Regions from separate parts of the Leuconostoc sp. DB-1 genome, predicted to be linked through region 1. Evidence: predicted binding sites of a transcription regulator. Region 1 holds the regulator's gene; each other region holds the start of a gene.
What was found. The regulator HrcA, encoded in region 1, represses chaperone genes, less so after heat shock. The targets are predictions, from matches to a motif close to TTAGCACTCNNNNNNNNNGAGTGCTAA.

Region 1 (3,273 bases):
ATGTCTGCAAGTGCAATGGTCCGTTATCACCTGAAGCAATAAATGGCAAATCAATTTGAGCTTCGTTTGCAGATGACAAAGTCTTCTTAGCTGATTCTGCGGCATCCTTCAAACGTTGCAAAGCTAATTTGTCATCCTTTAAATCAACACCATTTTCTGACTTAAATTGTTCTGCCAAATAGTCAATAACTTTGTTATCAAAGTCATCACCACCAAGATGAGTATCACCGTTTGTTGACAAAACTTCAAACACGCCATCTCCTAATTCAAGGATTGACACATCGAATGTTCCACCACCTAAGTCATAGACAAGAATTTTTTCATCCTTATCTAGCTTGTCCAAACCATAAGCCAATGCGGCAGCTGTTGGTTCGTTAATGATACGTTCTACTTCCAGACCAGCAATCTTACCGGCATCCTTAGTAGCTTGACGTTGTGCGTCGTTAAAGTAGGCAGGAACTGTGATAACAGCTTTTTCAACCTTTTCACCTAAGTAATCTTCAGCATAGCCCTTAATATATTGCAAAATCATTGCTGAAATTTCTTGTGGTGTGTAGTCTTTACCATTGGCATTAACTTTATAACCAGCTTCACCCATGTGAGACTTGATTGAAATAATCGTGTCTGGGTTTGTAATTGCTTGACGCTTTGCAACATCACCCACTTGACTTTCGCCATTTTTAAATGAGACAACTGAAGGTGTTGTACGACCACCATCTGGATTTGTGATGATCTTTGGTTCGCCACCTTCAAGGACAGCAACAGCTGAGTTTGTCGTTCCTAAATCAATACCAATAATTTTTGACATAAATATTTTCTTCCTTTACTTTAAAATCATTTTCATCTTTTTAAGGTGTGGTATCTCATCGATTGAATCACCATGCAAAATCGTTCTTATTTCGCCACTGCAACCATTGCTGGTCGAATTACGCGGTCTTGTAATATGTAACCCTTTTGCAAAACTTGTGCAATCTGGTCAGATTCAACTTCATCTGACTCAACACTTTGAATTGCTTGGTGCTTAGTTGGATCAAAAGATTCACCAATTTCACCCGTTGACGTAATACCATTGTCTGTTAAAGCTTGATTTAACGTCTTAAGCGTCATCTCCACACCTGTTTTAATTTGCTTTGACACTTCATCGTTAGCTTCAACTTGAAGGGCTCTTTCCAAATTATCAACGGCTGGCAATACTGCACTGGCTAATTTTTGTCCATCATACTTGCGTACATTTTGTAGTTCACGCGCATTGCGCTGTTGTATATTTTGAATTTCTGCTTGTGAACGTAATAATTTTTCTTCGAGGTTGTTAACTTGCTCTGTTAGCTTATCAATTTCCGCTTGTTTCGGATCAGGCTCCACCTGTAAATCATCAGCTTCAGATTCAATTTCTTCGGTCAAATTTTCATCAGTTTGATCAGAAATGTTCTTATCTTCTACAACTTCTTCGTTTTTTTCTGTCACAAGTGTGACCTCCTAGCTATGTATATTCAATCATTTTGCGACTTAACGCTTCACCAAACGCGTCTGTAAGCAACGTATTGGTACTATATGACATAGGAATTGGACCAAGTAAAGCAATAATACCACTTCCTTGATTTGGTACCAAAAATCCACGCGTAATCAAGCTGAACTCTGAAAGTAATGGCTCGCCAATCTCACGTCCAATTTTAACTTGAACATCTCGTGTTGGCGAAGCAATTTGTCTAACATCCTCAGCATTGTTCAAAAATTCCAACAGAGGCTTCACATCAGCGATATCTGTTTCTTTACTAAAGTCTAGAACATTCAATCGGCCGCCAATATGGACGTTATCTCCGTTCGATCGTGCTAACACGTCGCCAAATAGTTGCAAAAAAGCTGCCGGCGTTTTAATCATGCGACTCATTTGCGTAGGCAACTCATCAGACTGCATCATACGCAACACATCATTAACCGGTCGACCAACCATCTGATCATTGATGTATGTAACCATACTTTCTAACGATTCAATCGCCATTTCATTTGGTAATTTAAACGTCTGGCTAGTCACTTTACCATCATTAGTAACCAATACTGCAATCAGCTGATGGCCCTCCAATGGAACCAATCGAAATCCCGAAACTTTAATATCAATTCGCCTTGGCTTCAAAATTAACGCAGTATAACCAGTTAAATTTGATAAAGTCCTAGCTGTTTCGTCTAGCAAATCATCTATCTCATGGAAGTTTCCACGGAATGATTGAATGACCGCTTGTACATCGCGATCAGTCGCTCTGCGTGTCATCATCAGGTGATCTAAATAATAACGATACCCTTCGTATGATGGTACTCGACCAGCAGAAGTATGCAATTTTTTTATAAGATCATCGGATTCTAGCGCTGCCATTTCGTTACGAATCGTCGCAGAGCTAATTTTAATATCTAGATGTTCTTGTAGACTTTTTGAACCAACCGCATGCTCACGCTGTGTATACTCATAAATAATGGCGGTTAAGATTAACTTTTGTCGTTCTGTTAGCGCCATATTATCGACTCCTTTTAGCACTCACTATATCTAACTGCTAACACTTATTATAATACACTATTTGAGAAATAATGCAAGTCTTTTTAGCACTCTTTTTATAAGAGTGCCAACAAACTGTATTTTATAATTTTGTATTAAAATAATGCCTTGTTTGTCTTGCATCTTCATTAAGTTGATCTATCAGTGCTTGAACGTTTTCAAATTTCACTTCACCACGCAGATAATGACACCATTGTATCTGAACAAACTCACCATATATTTCTTCTTGATAATCTAAAATGTTAATTTCAACTGTGATTGGACGAGCATCACCAAACGTCACATTGCGTCCGATGCTAGCCATTCCTAGATACCAAGTATCATATACTTTTATTTTTACAGCATAGATACCAATACCAGGCAGCCATTCCTCTTCAGGTGTTTGTATATTGGCAGTTGGGAAGCCTAATTCACGGCCTCTAGCTTCGCCATGGACGACTATACCTGATGTCGAATGGACACGACCGAGCTGCTGTGCGGCGCCATCTACGTTCCCTTGATCTAACATAGATCGAATTGTTGAAGAAGAAACTTTCTGATTATAATCATCAAATTCAGACACAGTAATAACATCAAAGCGATTAGTTGCATATGTTGCTAAATGTAGCATATCACTATCCGTTCCCGCTGCACCATACAAATGGTCGAATCCTGCTACCACCGTAACAGGGTTTAATTGCATGACCACCTCATCTACAAACTGTTGACCACCTAATTTAGCAAGTTTA
Region 2 (3,273 bases), 770 kb from region 1:
CCCCAAAAAGCCAGTTACCACTTCTAAAAACAGTTGACAGTTTCATCTACTTTCAATGGTATGCTACCTTGTTTTACTTAGAAACTTTTATTTGACATTAATTCTTGAAAATAAATAATAGCGTAGCGCAAGCGCCACGCTATTTTAAACTACCATTACTTTTGTCGCATGACATCAATAGATTTCAACGCCTCACCAGTACCAATAGCAACTGCATCTAATGGCTCGTTAGCTATTAAAACTGGTACCTTAGTTGCATCCTGAATAATTTTTCAATGTCGCGCAATAATGCTCCACCACCGGTCAAAATCATACCGTGATCAATAACATCTGCAGCTAACTCCGGTTGAGTCGATTCCAACGTCTCACGAATAGCTGCCACGATTTCTTGCACTGGTTCTTGAATTGATGTGGCTACATCTTCAGCGGTAACATCAATTGTCTTAGGCAAACCAGTCAATAAGTCACGACCTCTGACCGTAGCATTTGGTAAGGTACGTGCTAAAGCAAGTGATGCAGCACCAATTTCGATTTTGAGTCTTTCAGCTGTCGGCTCACCAATGGTAACATTATATTTGTTACGAACAAAATTAGCAATTGCTTCGTCCAGCTTGTCTCCGGCTATACGGATTGAACGGCTTGAAACAATTCCACCTAATGAAATTGTCGCAACATCAGTCGTTCCGCCGCCCATGTCAACAACCATTGATCCAGTAGGATCCATAACTGGTAACCCAGCACCAACCGCTGCGGCAAAAGGCTCCTCTATAACATAAGCGTCACGCGCGCCAGCAACACGAGCAGCATCAATAACAGCACGTCTTTCAACAGCTGTTACACCTGAAGGTACGCCAATCGTTACATAAGGTTTGCCAATACGTCCGCCAAGTGCTTTTTGCAAATAGTAACGAATCATTGCAACGGTTGTATCATAATCGGCAATAACACCGTCACGCATCGGACGAATAGCAGCGATACTTGCAGGTGTTCGGCCTAACATGTCTTTAGCTTCAGAACCTACAGCAACGACTTCATTGGTTTGTGTATTACGCGCAACTACTGATGGTTCACGCAATATGATGCCACGACCTTCGATATATACATATGTGTTAGCGGTACCCAGATCGATACCAACATTTTTTTGTCCAAATGAAAATGCCACTGTACTGCCCCTTATCGTGTTACGACTGCAATTGCAACACATTTAAATTTTACTTAACTTATAATATTGTAGCATAAAACTGGTTTAATTCGCACATCAATTTGAGCGAACATATGTAACTTTACCCTGAGCGTGAGCAATACCACGAATAGTATTCTGATATGCGAAATTTGCCCATGCCTTTTGAAATTCCGGAAATACTGCTGGTGTCACTTCAATTTCGTCTATTTTCCCATCACGCAAATCATTTAATGCTTGTGTATAATCCATAATTCACCTCATAGACAGTATAACATTTTTAAAATTAGCACTCTACTTTAAAGAGTGCTAATTTTAATTGCATTTTTCTTAAATCGTGCTATAATTAAAGCATAACCTACAGAAAGGAATCGTGTGCAATACTATGGTGAAATGCAATAACTGTATTCCATGGTGCTTCACACTAAGTAAAAGATATGGCACAACAAGATTCGTTTGGTTTTGGTAATTTAGATGAAATGTTTCGCGCAATGAATGAACAAATGGCGCAAGCACAAGGACAACAAAATACACAAGCACAAAAAAATAATAATGGTAATAAAAAAAGACGCTTACTTGATGAGTTTGGTATTAATTTAACCAAACAAGCTCGCGACGGAAAGCTCGACCCTGTTATTGGTCGAGATAACGAAGTTGCTCGCACAATTGAAATTTTAAATCGTCGTACAAAGAATAATCCAGTACTAATTGGTGAACCTGGTGTTGGTAAAACAGCTATTGTTGAAGGCCTAGCGCAAGCTATTGTGGCTGGAAAGGTGCCTGAAAAGTTACAGCATAAAGAAGTTATTCGTTTGGAAATGTCGGCCTTAGTTCAAGGTACGAGCATGCGTGGTCAATTCGAAGCACGGATGCGTGAATTAATGAAAGAAGTTACGAACAGCGATGATGTCATCTTGTTCATTGATGAAATTCATGAAATTATGGGTGCCGGAAATGCTGAAGGTGGTATGGATGCAGGTAATATTTTGAAGCCTGCCCTAGCTCGTGGTGAGTTCCAATTAATCGGTGCAACAACCTTAAATGAGTATCGAAAGATTGAAAAAGATGGTGCTATTGCCCGTCGTTTCCAACCAGTGCAAGTTGAAGAACCTTCTAAAGAAGAAACTATCACGATTTTAGAAGGAATTAGTGAACGGTATGAAAAGTATCACTATGTTACATTCAGTGATTCTGCCCTTCAAGCAGCTGTTGAACTATCTGATCGTTACATTCCAGAAAGATTCCTACCGGATAAAGCAATTGATTTACTTGATGAAGCTGGCTCACGTAAAAATTTGACAATGAAAGTTGCGGACCCCAAAACTATTCAAGTGAATATCGAAGCAGCTGATAAATTAAAGCAAGAAGCAATTGATAAAGAAGATTTTGAAAAAGCAAGCTATTGGCGTGATCAGGTAAACCAACTTGAGTCACAAAAGGCACAAGTCGAGGCTCACCCCGAGATGTCAAAGCCACAAACAGTAACAGAGCAAGATATATTAAAAATTGTTGAAGATAAAACTGATATTCCTGTTGGAGCTTTAAAAGAAAACGAGGCTAATCAACTAAAAGATTTGGACAAAAACTTATCGAAACATGTTATTGGTCAAGATGAGGCAGTAGAAAAACTAGCCAAGGCGATTCGCCGTAATCGTATTGGTCTCACAAAATCTGGTCGTCCAATTGGATCATTCCTATTTGTCGGGCCGACCGGTGTTGGTAAAACTGAAACTGCCAAGCAATTAGCTCAGGAAATGTTTGGTAGCAAAGATGCTATGATTCGTTTCGACATGTCAGAGTACATGGAAAAACATACCGTTTCTAAAATGATTGGTGCTCCTGCCGGTTATGTCGGTTACGAAGAGGCTGGTCAATTAACAGAACAAGTTCGCCGTCGTCCCTACTCATTGGTTCTCTTTGATGAAGTAGAAAAAGCACATCCAGATGTAATGAACATGTTCTTACAGATTCTTGATGATGGCCGTCTAACTGATGCACAAGGTCACATAGTGAGTTTCAAAGACACTGTCATTATTATGACTTCTAACGCTGGTTCAACAGACACAGGAAATACACCTGTGGGATTCGCCCAA
Region 3 (3,273 bases), 410 kb from region 1:
AATCGTTATGATTATTGGTATCTTTATCTTTGGTATCGTAATGCATGCCTTAAACATAATGTAATAGCATTCATGTTAAAAGTGCTTGTCAATCTGGCAAGCACTTTTAATGGTACATAGAAAATAATAGGGGAACATATTCATGGTACAGTCTTTAAACGCAAAAGCAGAATATACAACGCAAGGCATTTCTTATCTAGGTATTGGGGCGAAGTATGGTAAGATTCTAGTAGGAGATCAGGCGTTCGAGTTCTTTAATGATAATAATGTTGAAGATTATATTCAAATTCCTTGGGAAAACATAAGCGCTGTCTACGTACACGTCACAGGGAATCGAGTTAGTCGCCGATTTAAAATTAAAACAGATAAAATTGATTTAGATTTTTCTGCTAAGTCGTCGGGCAGTTTACTTAAAGTGATGCGTGAGCATCTAGGAAACGACAAAATATTACGAACTGCATCCTTATGGGATACTATTCGGTCACGATTCAAACGCAAATAAATGAATGCCACAAACAATGAGGATATTAAATGAAAATACTTAAAAACTATCAAGCACTACGTTATATTGTTATTGTAATGGCACTCGAAATCGTAGCAATCAGCATTAACTTTTTTTATGCACCGGCAAAAGTTGCTGCTGGTGGCGCAACTGGATTGGCTATTTTAATTAACGAATTGGTGGGTTTTGATCGAGCAGCTACTGTGTTGATCGTCAATTTGATTATGATTGTTTTGGCAGCTGTTTTTTTGGATCGTGGTACCACAGCGCGAATTGCTTTTGGCAGTATTGTTTTGCCGGTGTTATTGAAAGTTACACCAAGTTTTCAAGTTTTACAAGATCGAACCTTTGCGGTGCTTGTTGGTGGTAGTATTTTTGCTGTTGGTGTAGCATTACTTTATCGAATTGATGCTTCTAGTGGTGGAACTGCAGTGCCTCCGATGATTTTTAAGAAGTATTTTCGCATTTCACCAGCTTTATCTCTGCTGGCAATTGATACAGTTGTTTCGTTAGGGAACTTGGTAACGCAAGGGTTAGAAGCACTGATTTTGGCGCTTTTTTCATTAGTTATTACTGCGGTTGTGATGAACTATATCGAAACTGGTTTGGATCGTCGTAAAATGGTCCACATTACAACAAATGATCGCATTGATGATTTGAAAAAATATTTGCTCGATGGTGACAAGGGCTTCACAATTATGGATGTTCGTGGCGGTTATATGGGTGATGGACGTGAAATGTTGATGGTGGTCCTTGATAATCATGAGTATAATCATTTTTTGCGTGGCATTCATCAAGTTGATCCGGAGGCTTTTACGATCGCTTATGATATTTCTGAGGCGCATGGAGGGACTTTTCTTTGATGACGTGACAACTAGATCACGTCTTTTTTGTTGACATTTTTGATGATAGTGTTATACTTAAAATTGTAATTAGCACTCACGTTTAAAGAGTGCTAAAAAAGAAAATCTCGGAGGTATGAATCCATGTTGAAGCCATTGGGTGATCGTGTGATTATTGAAGTAACGGAAGCTGCAGAAGAAACTGTCGGTGGGATTGTTTTGGCAAGTAATGCCAAGGACAAGCCTGTTACTGGTAAAGTTGTAGCTGCGGGTACGGGTTATGTCTTAAATGATGGCACAGTCCGTGATTTGACAGTTAAAGTCGGTGATGAAGTCTTGTTTGATAAGTATGCAGGACAAGAAGTGTCATTTGAAGGGCAAGATTACTTAGCATTGCACGAAAAAGACATAGTTGCAGTTGTCGAATAATTATCAAATCAAAGGAGATATTTAAATCATGGCTAAAGAATTAAAGTTTTCAGAAGATGCACGTGCAAAGATGAAGGCCGGTGTTGACAAGTTAGCTGATACAGTTAAAACGACTATTGGACCAAAGGGTCGTAATGTTGTTTTGGAACAATCATATGGTGCACCAACCATTACCAATGATGGTGTAACAATTGCTAAAGCAATTGAACTAGAAGACCATTTTGAAAATATGGGCGCTAAGCTTGTCGCTGAAGTTGCTTCAAAGACAAATGATATCGCAGGTGATGGTACAACAACCGCTACTGTTTTGACTCAAGCAATTGTCGGTGAAGGTTTGAAGAACGTGACTGCTGGTGCCAACCCAGTTGGGATTCGAACAGGCATTGAAAAAGCAACTGCAGCAGCCGTTGCAAAGCTGCATGAAATGTCACACACAGTTAATACTAAAGATGAAATTGCTCAAATTGCATCAATTTCAGCCGCCAATGAAGAAGTTGGTGAATTGATTGCTGAAGCAATGGATAAAGTTGGTAATGACGGTGTGATCACCATTGAAGAATCAAAGGGTATCGAAACAACACTTGATGTTGTTGAGGGTATGCAATTCGATCGTGGTTACATGTCACAATACATGGTGACTGACAATGACAAAATGGAAGCTAACCTAGATAATCCATACATCTTGATTACTGATAAGAAGATTGGTAACATTCAAGATATTTTGCCAGTATTGCAAAGTGTTGTTGAACAAGGACGTGCTTTGTTGATCATTGCTGATGATATTACCGGTGAAGCCTTGCCAACATTAGTTTTGAACAAGATGCGTGGTACATTCAATGTTGTTGCGGTTAAGGCACCAGGATTTGGTGATCGTCGTAAGGCACAATTGGAAGATATCGCTATCTTAACTGGCGGTACAGTAATTACTGAAGATCTTGGTTTGAATTTGAAGGATGTTACAATTGATCAACTTGGTCAAGCTTCAAAGATTAACATCACAAAGGATAACACAACAATTGTTGAAGGTTCAGGTGATAAGGGTGCTGTCGCATCTCGTGTTGACACAATCAAGCAACAAATTGCTGAAACAACTTCTGATTTTGATCGTGAAAAGTTGCAAGAACGTCTTGCAAAGTTGGCTGGTGGTGTCGCTGTTATTAACGTTGGTGCAGCCACAGAAACTGAATTGAAAGAACGTAAGTACCGCATTGAAGATGCTTTGAATGCAACGCGTGCTGCTGTCGAAGAAGGTTTCGTTGCCGGTGGTGGTACAGCCTTGGTAAATGTTATTGCTGCTGTTTCAGCTTTGTCAGAAGAAGGCGACGTTCAAACTGGTATCAATACTGTTATTAAAGCATTGGAATCACCTGTTCGTCAAATCGCTGAAAATGCTGGCTTAGAAGGATCAGTGATTGTTAACAAGTTGAAGGAACAAAAAGAAGGATTTGGTTACAACGCTGCTACTGATGAGTGGGTAGACATGATTGCCGCTGGTATTGT

Region 2: a site for HrcA is predicted at 1,467-1,493, ahead of HFP47_RS01475 (ATP-dependent Clp protease ATP-binding subunit). Genes of this name have one in related genera too.
Region 3: a site for HrcA is predicted at 1,435-1,461, ahead of groES (co-chaperone GroES). Genes of this name have one in related genera too.

Annotation. Positions count from the first base shown of each region.
Region 1 is NZ_JABFNJ010000001.1:1,078,759-1,082,031, forward strand. Features, by position in the region: gene dnaK (molecular chaperone DnaK) at 1-808, opposite strand, end outside; gene grpE (nucleotide exchange factor GrpE) at 895-1,464, opposite strand; gene hrcA (heat-inducible transcriptional repressor HrcA) at 1,481-2,506, opposite strand; gene ribF (riboflavin biosynthesis protein RibF) at 2,628-3,273, opposite strand, start outside.
Region 2 is NZ_JABFNJ010000001.1:310,455-313,727, reverse strand. Features, by position in the region: partial or broken gene HFP47_RS01485 (rod shape-determining protein) at 156-1,162, opposite strand; gene HFP47_RS01480 (hypothetical protein) at 1,259-1,432, opposite strand; gene HFP47_RS01475 (ATP-dependent Clp protease ATP-binding subunit) at 1,618-3,273, shown strand, end outside.
Region 3 is NZ_JABFNJ010000001.1:1,486,130-1,489,402, reverse strand. Features, by position in the region: gene HFP47_RS07330 (PTS system mannose/fructose/sorbose family transporter subunit IID) at 1-64, shown strand, start outside; gene HFP47_RS07325 (DUF956 family protein) at 143-502, shown strand; gene HFP47_RS07320 (YitT family protein) at 532-1,365, shown strand; gene groES (co-chaperone GroES) at 1,489-1,773, shown strand; gene groL (chaperonin GroEL) at 1,802-3,273, shown strand, end outside.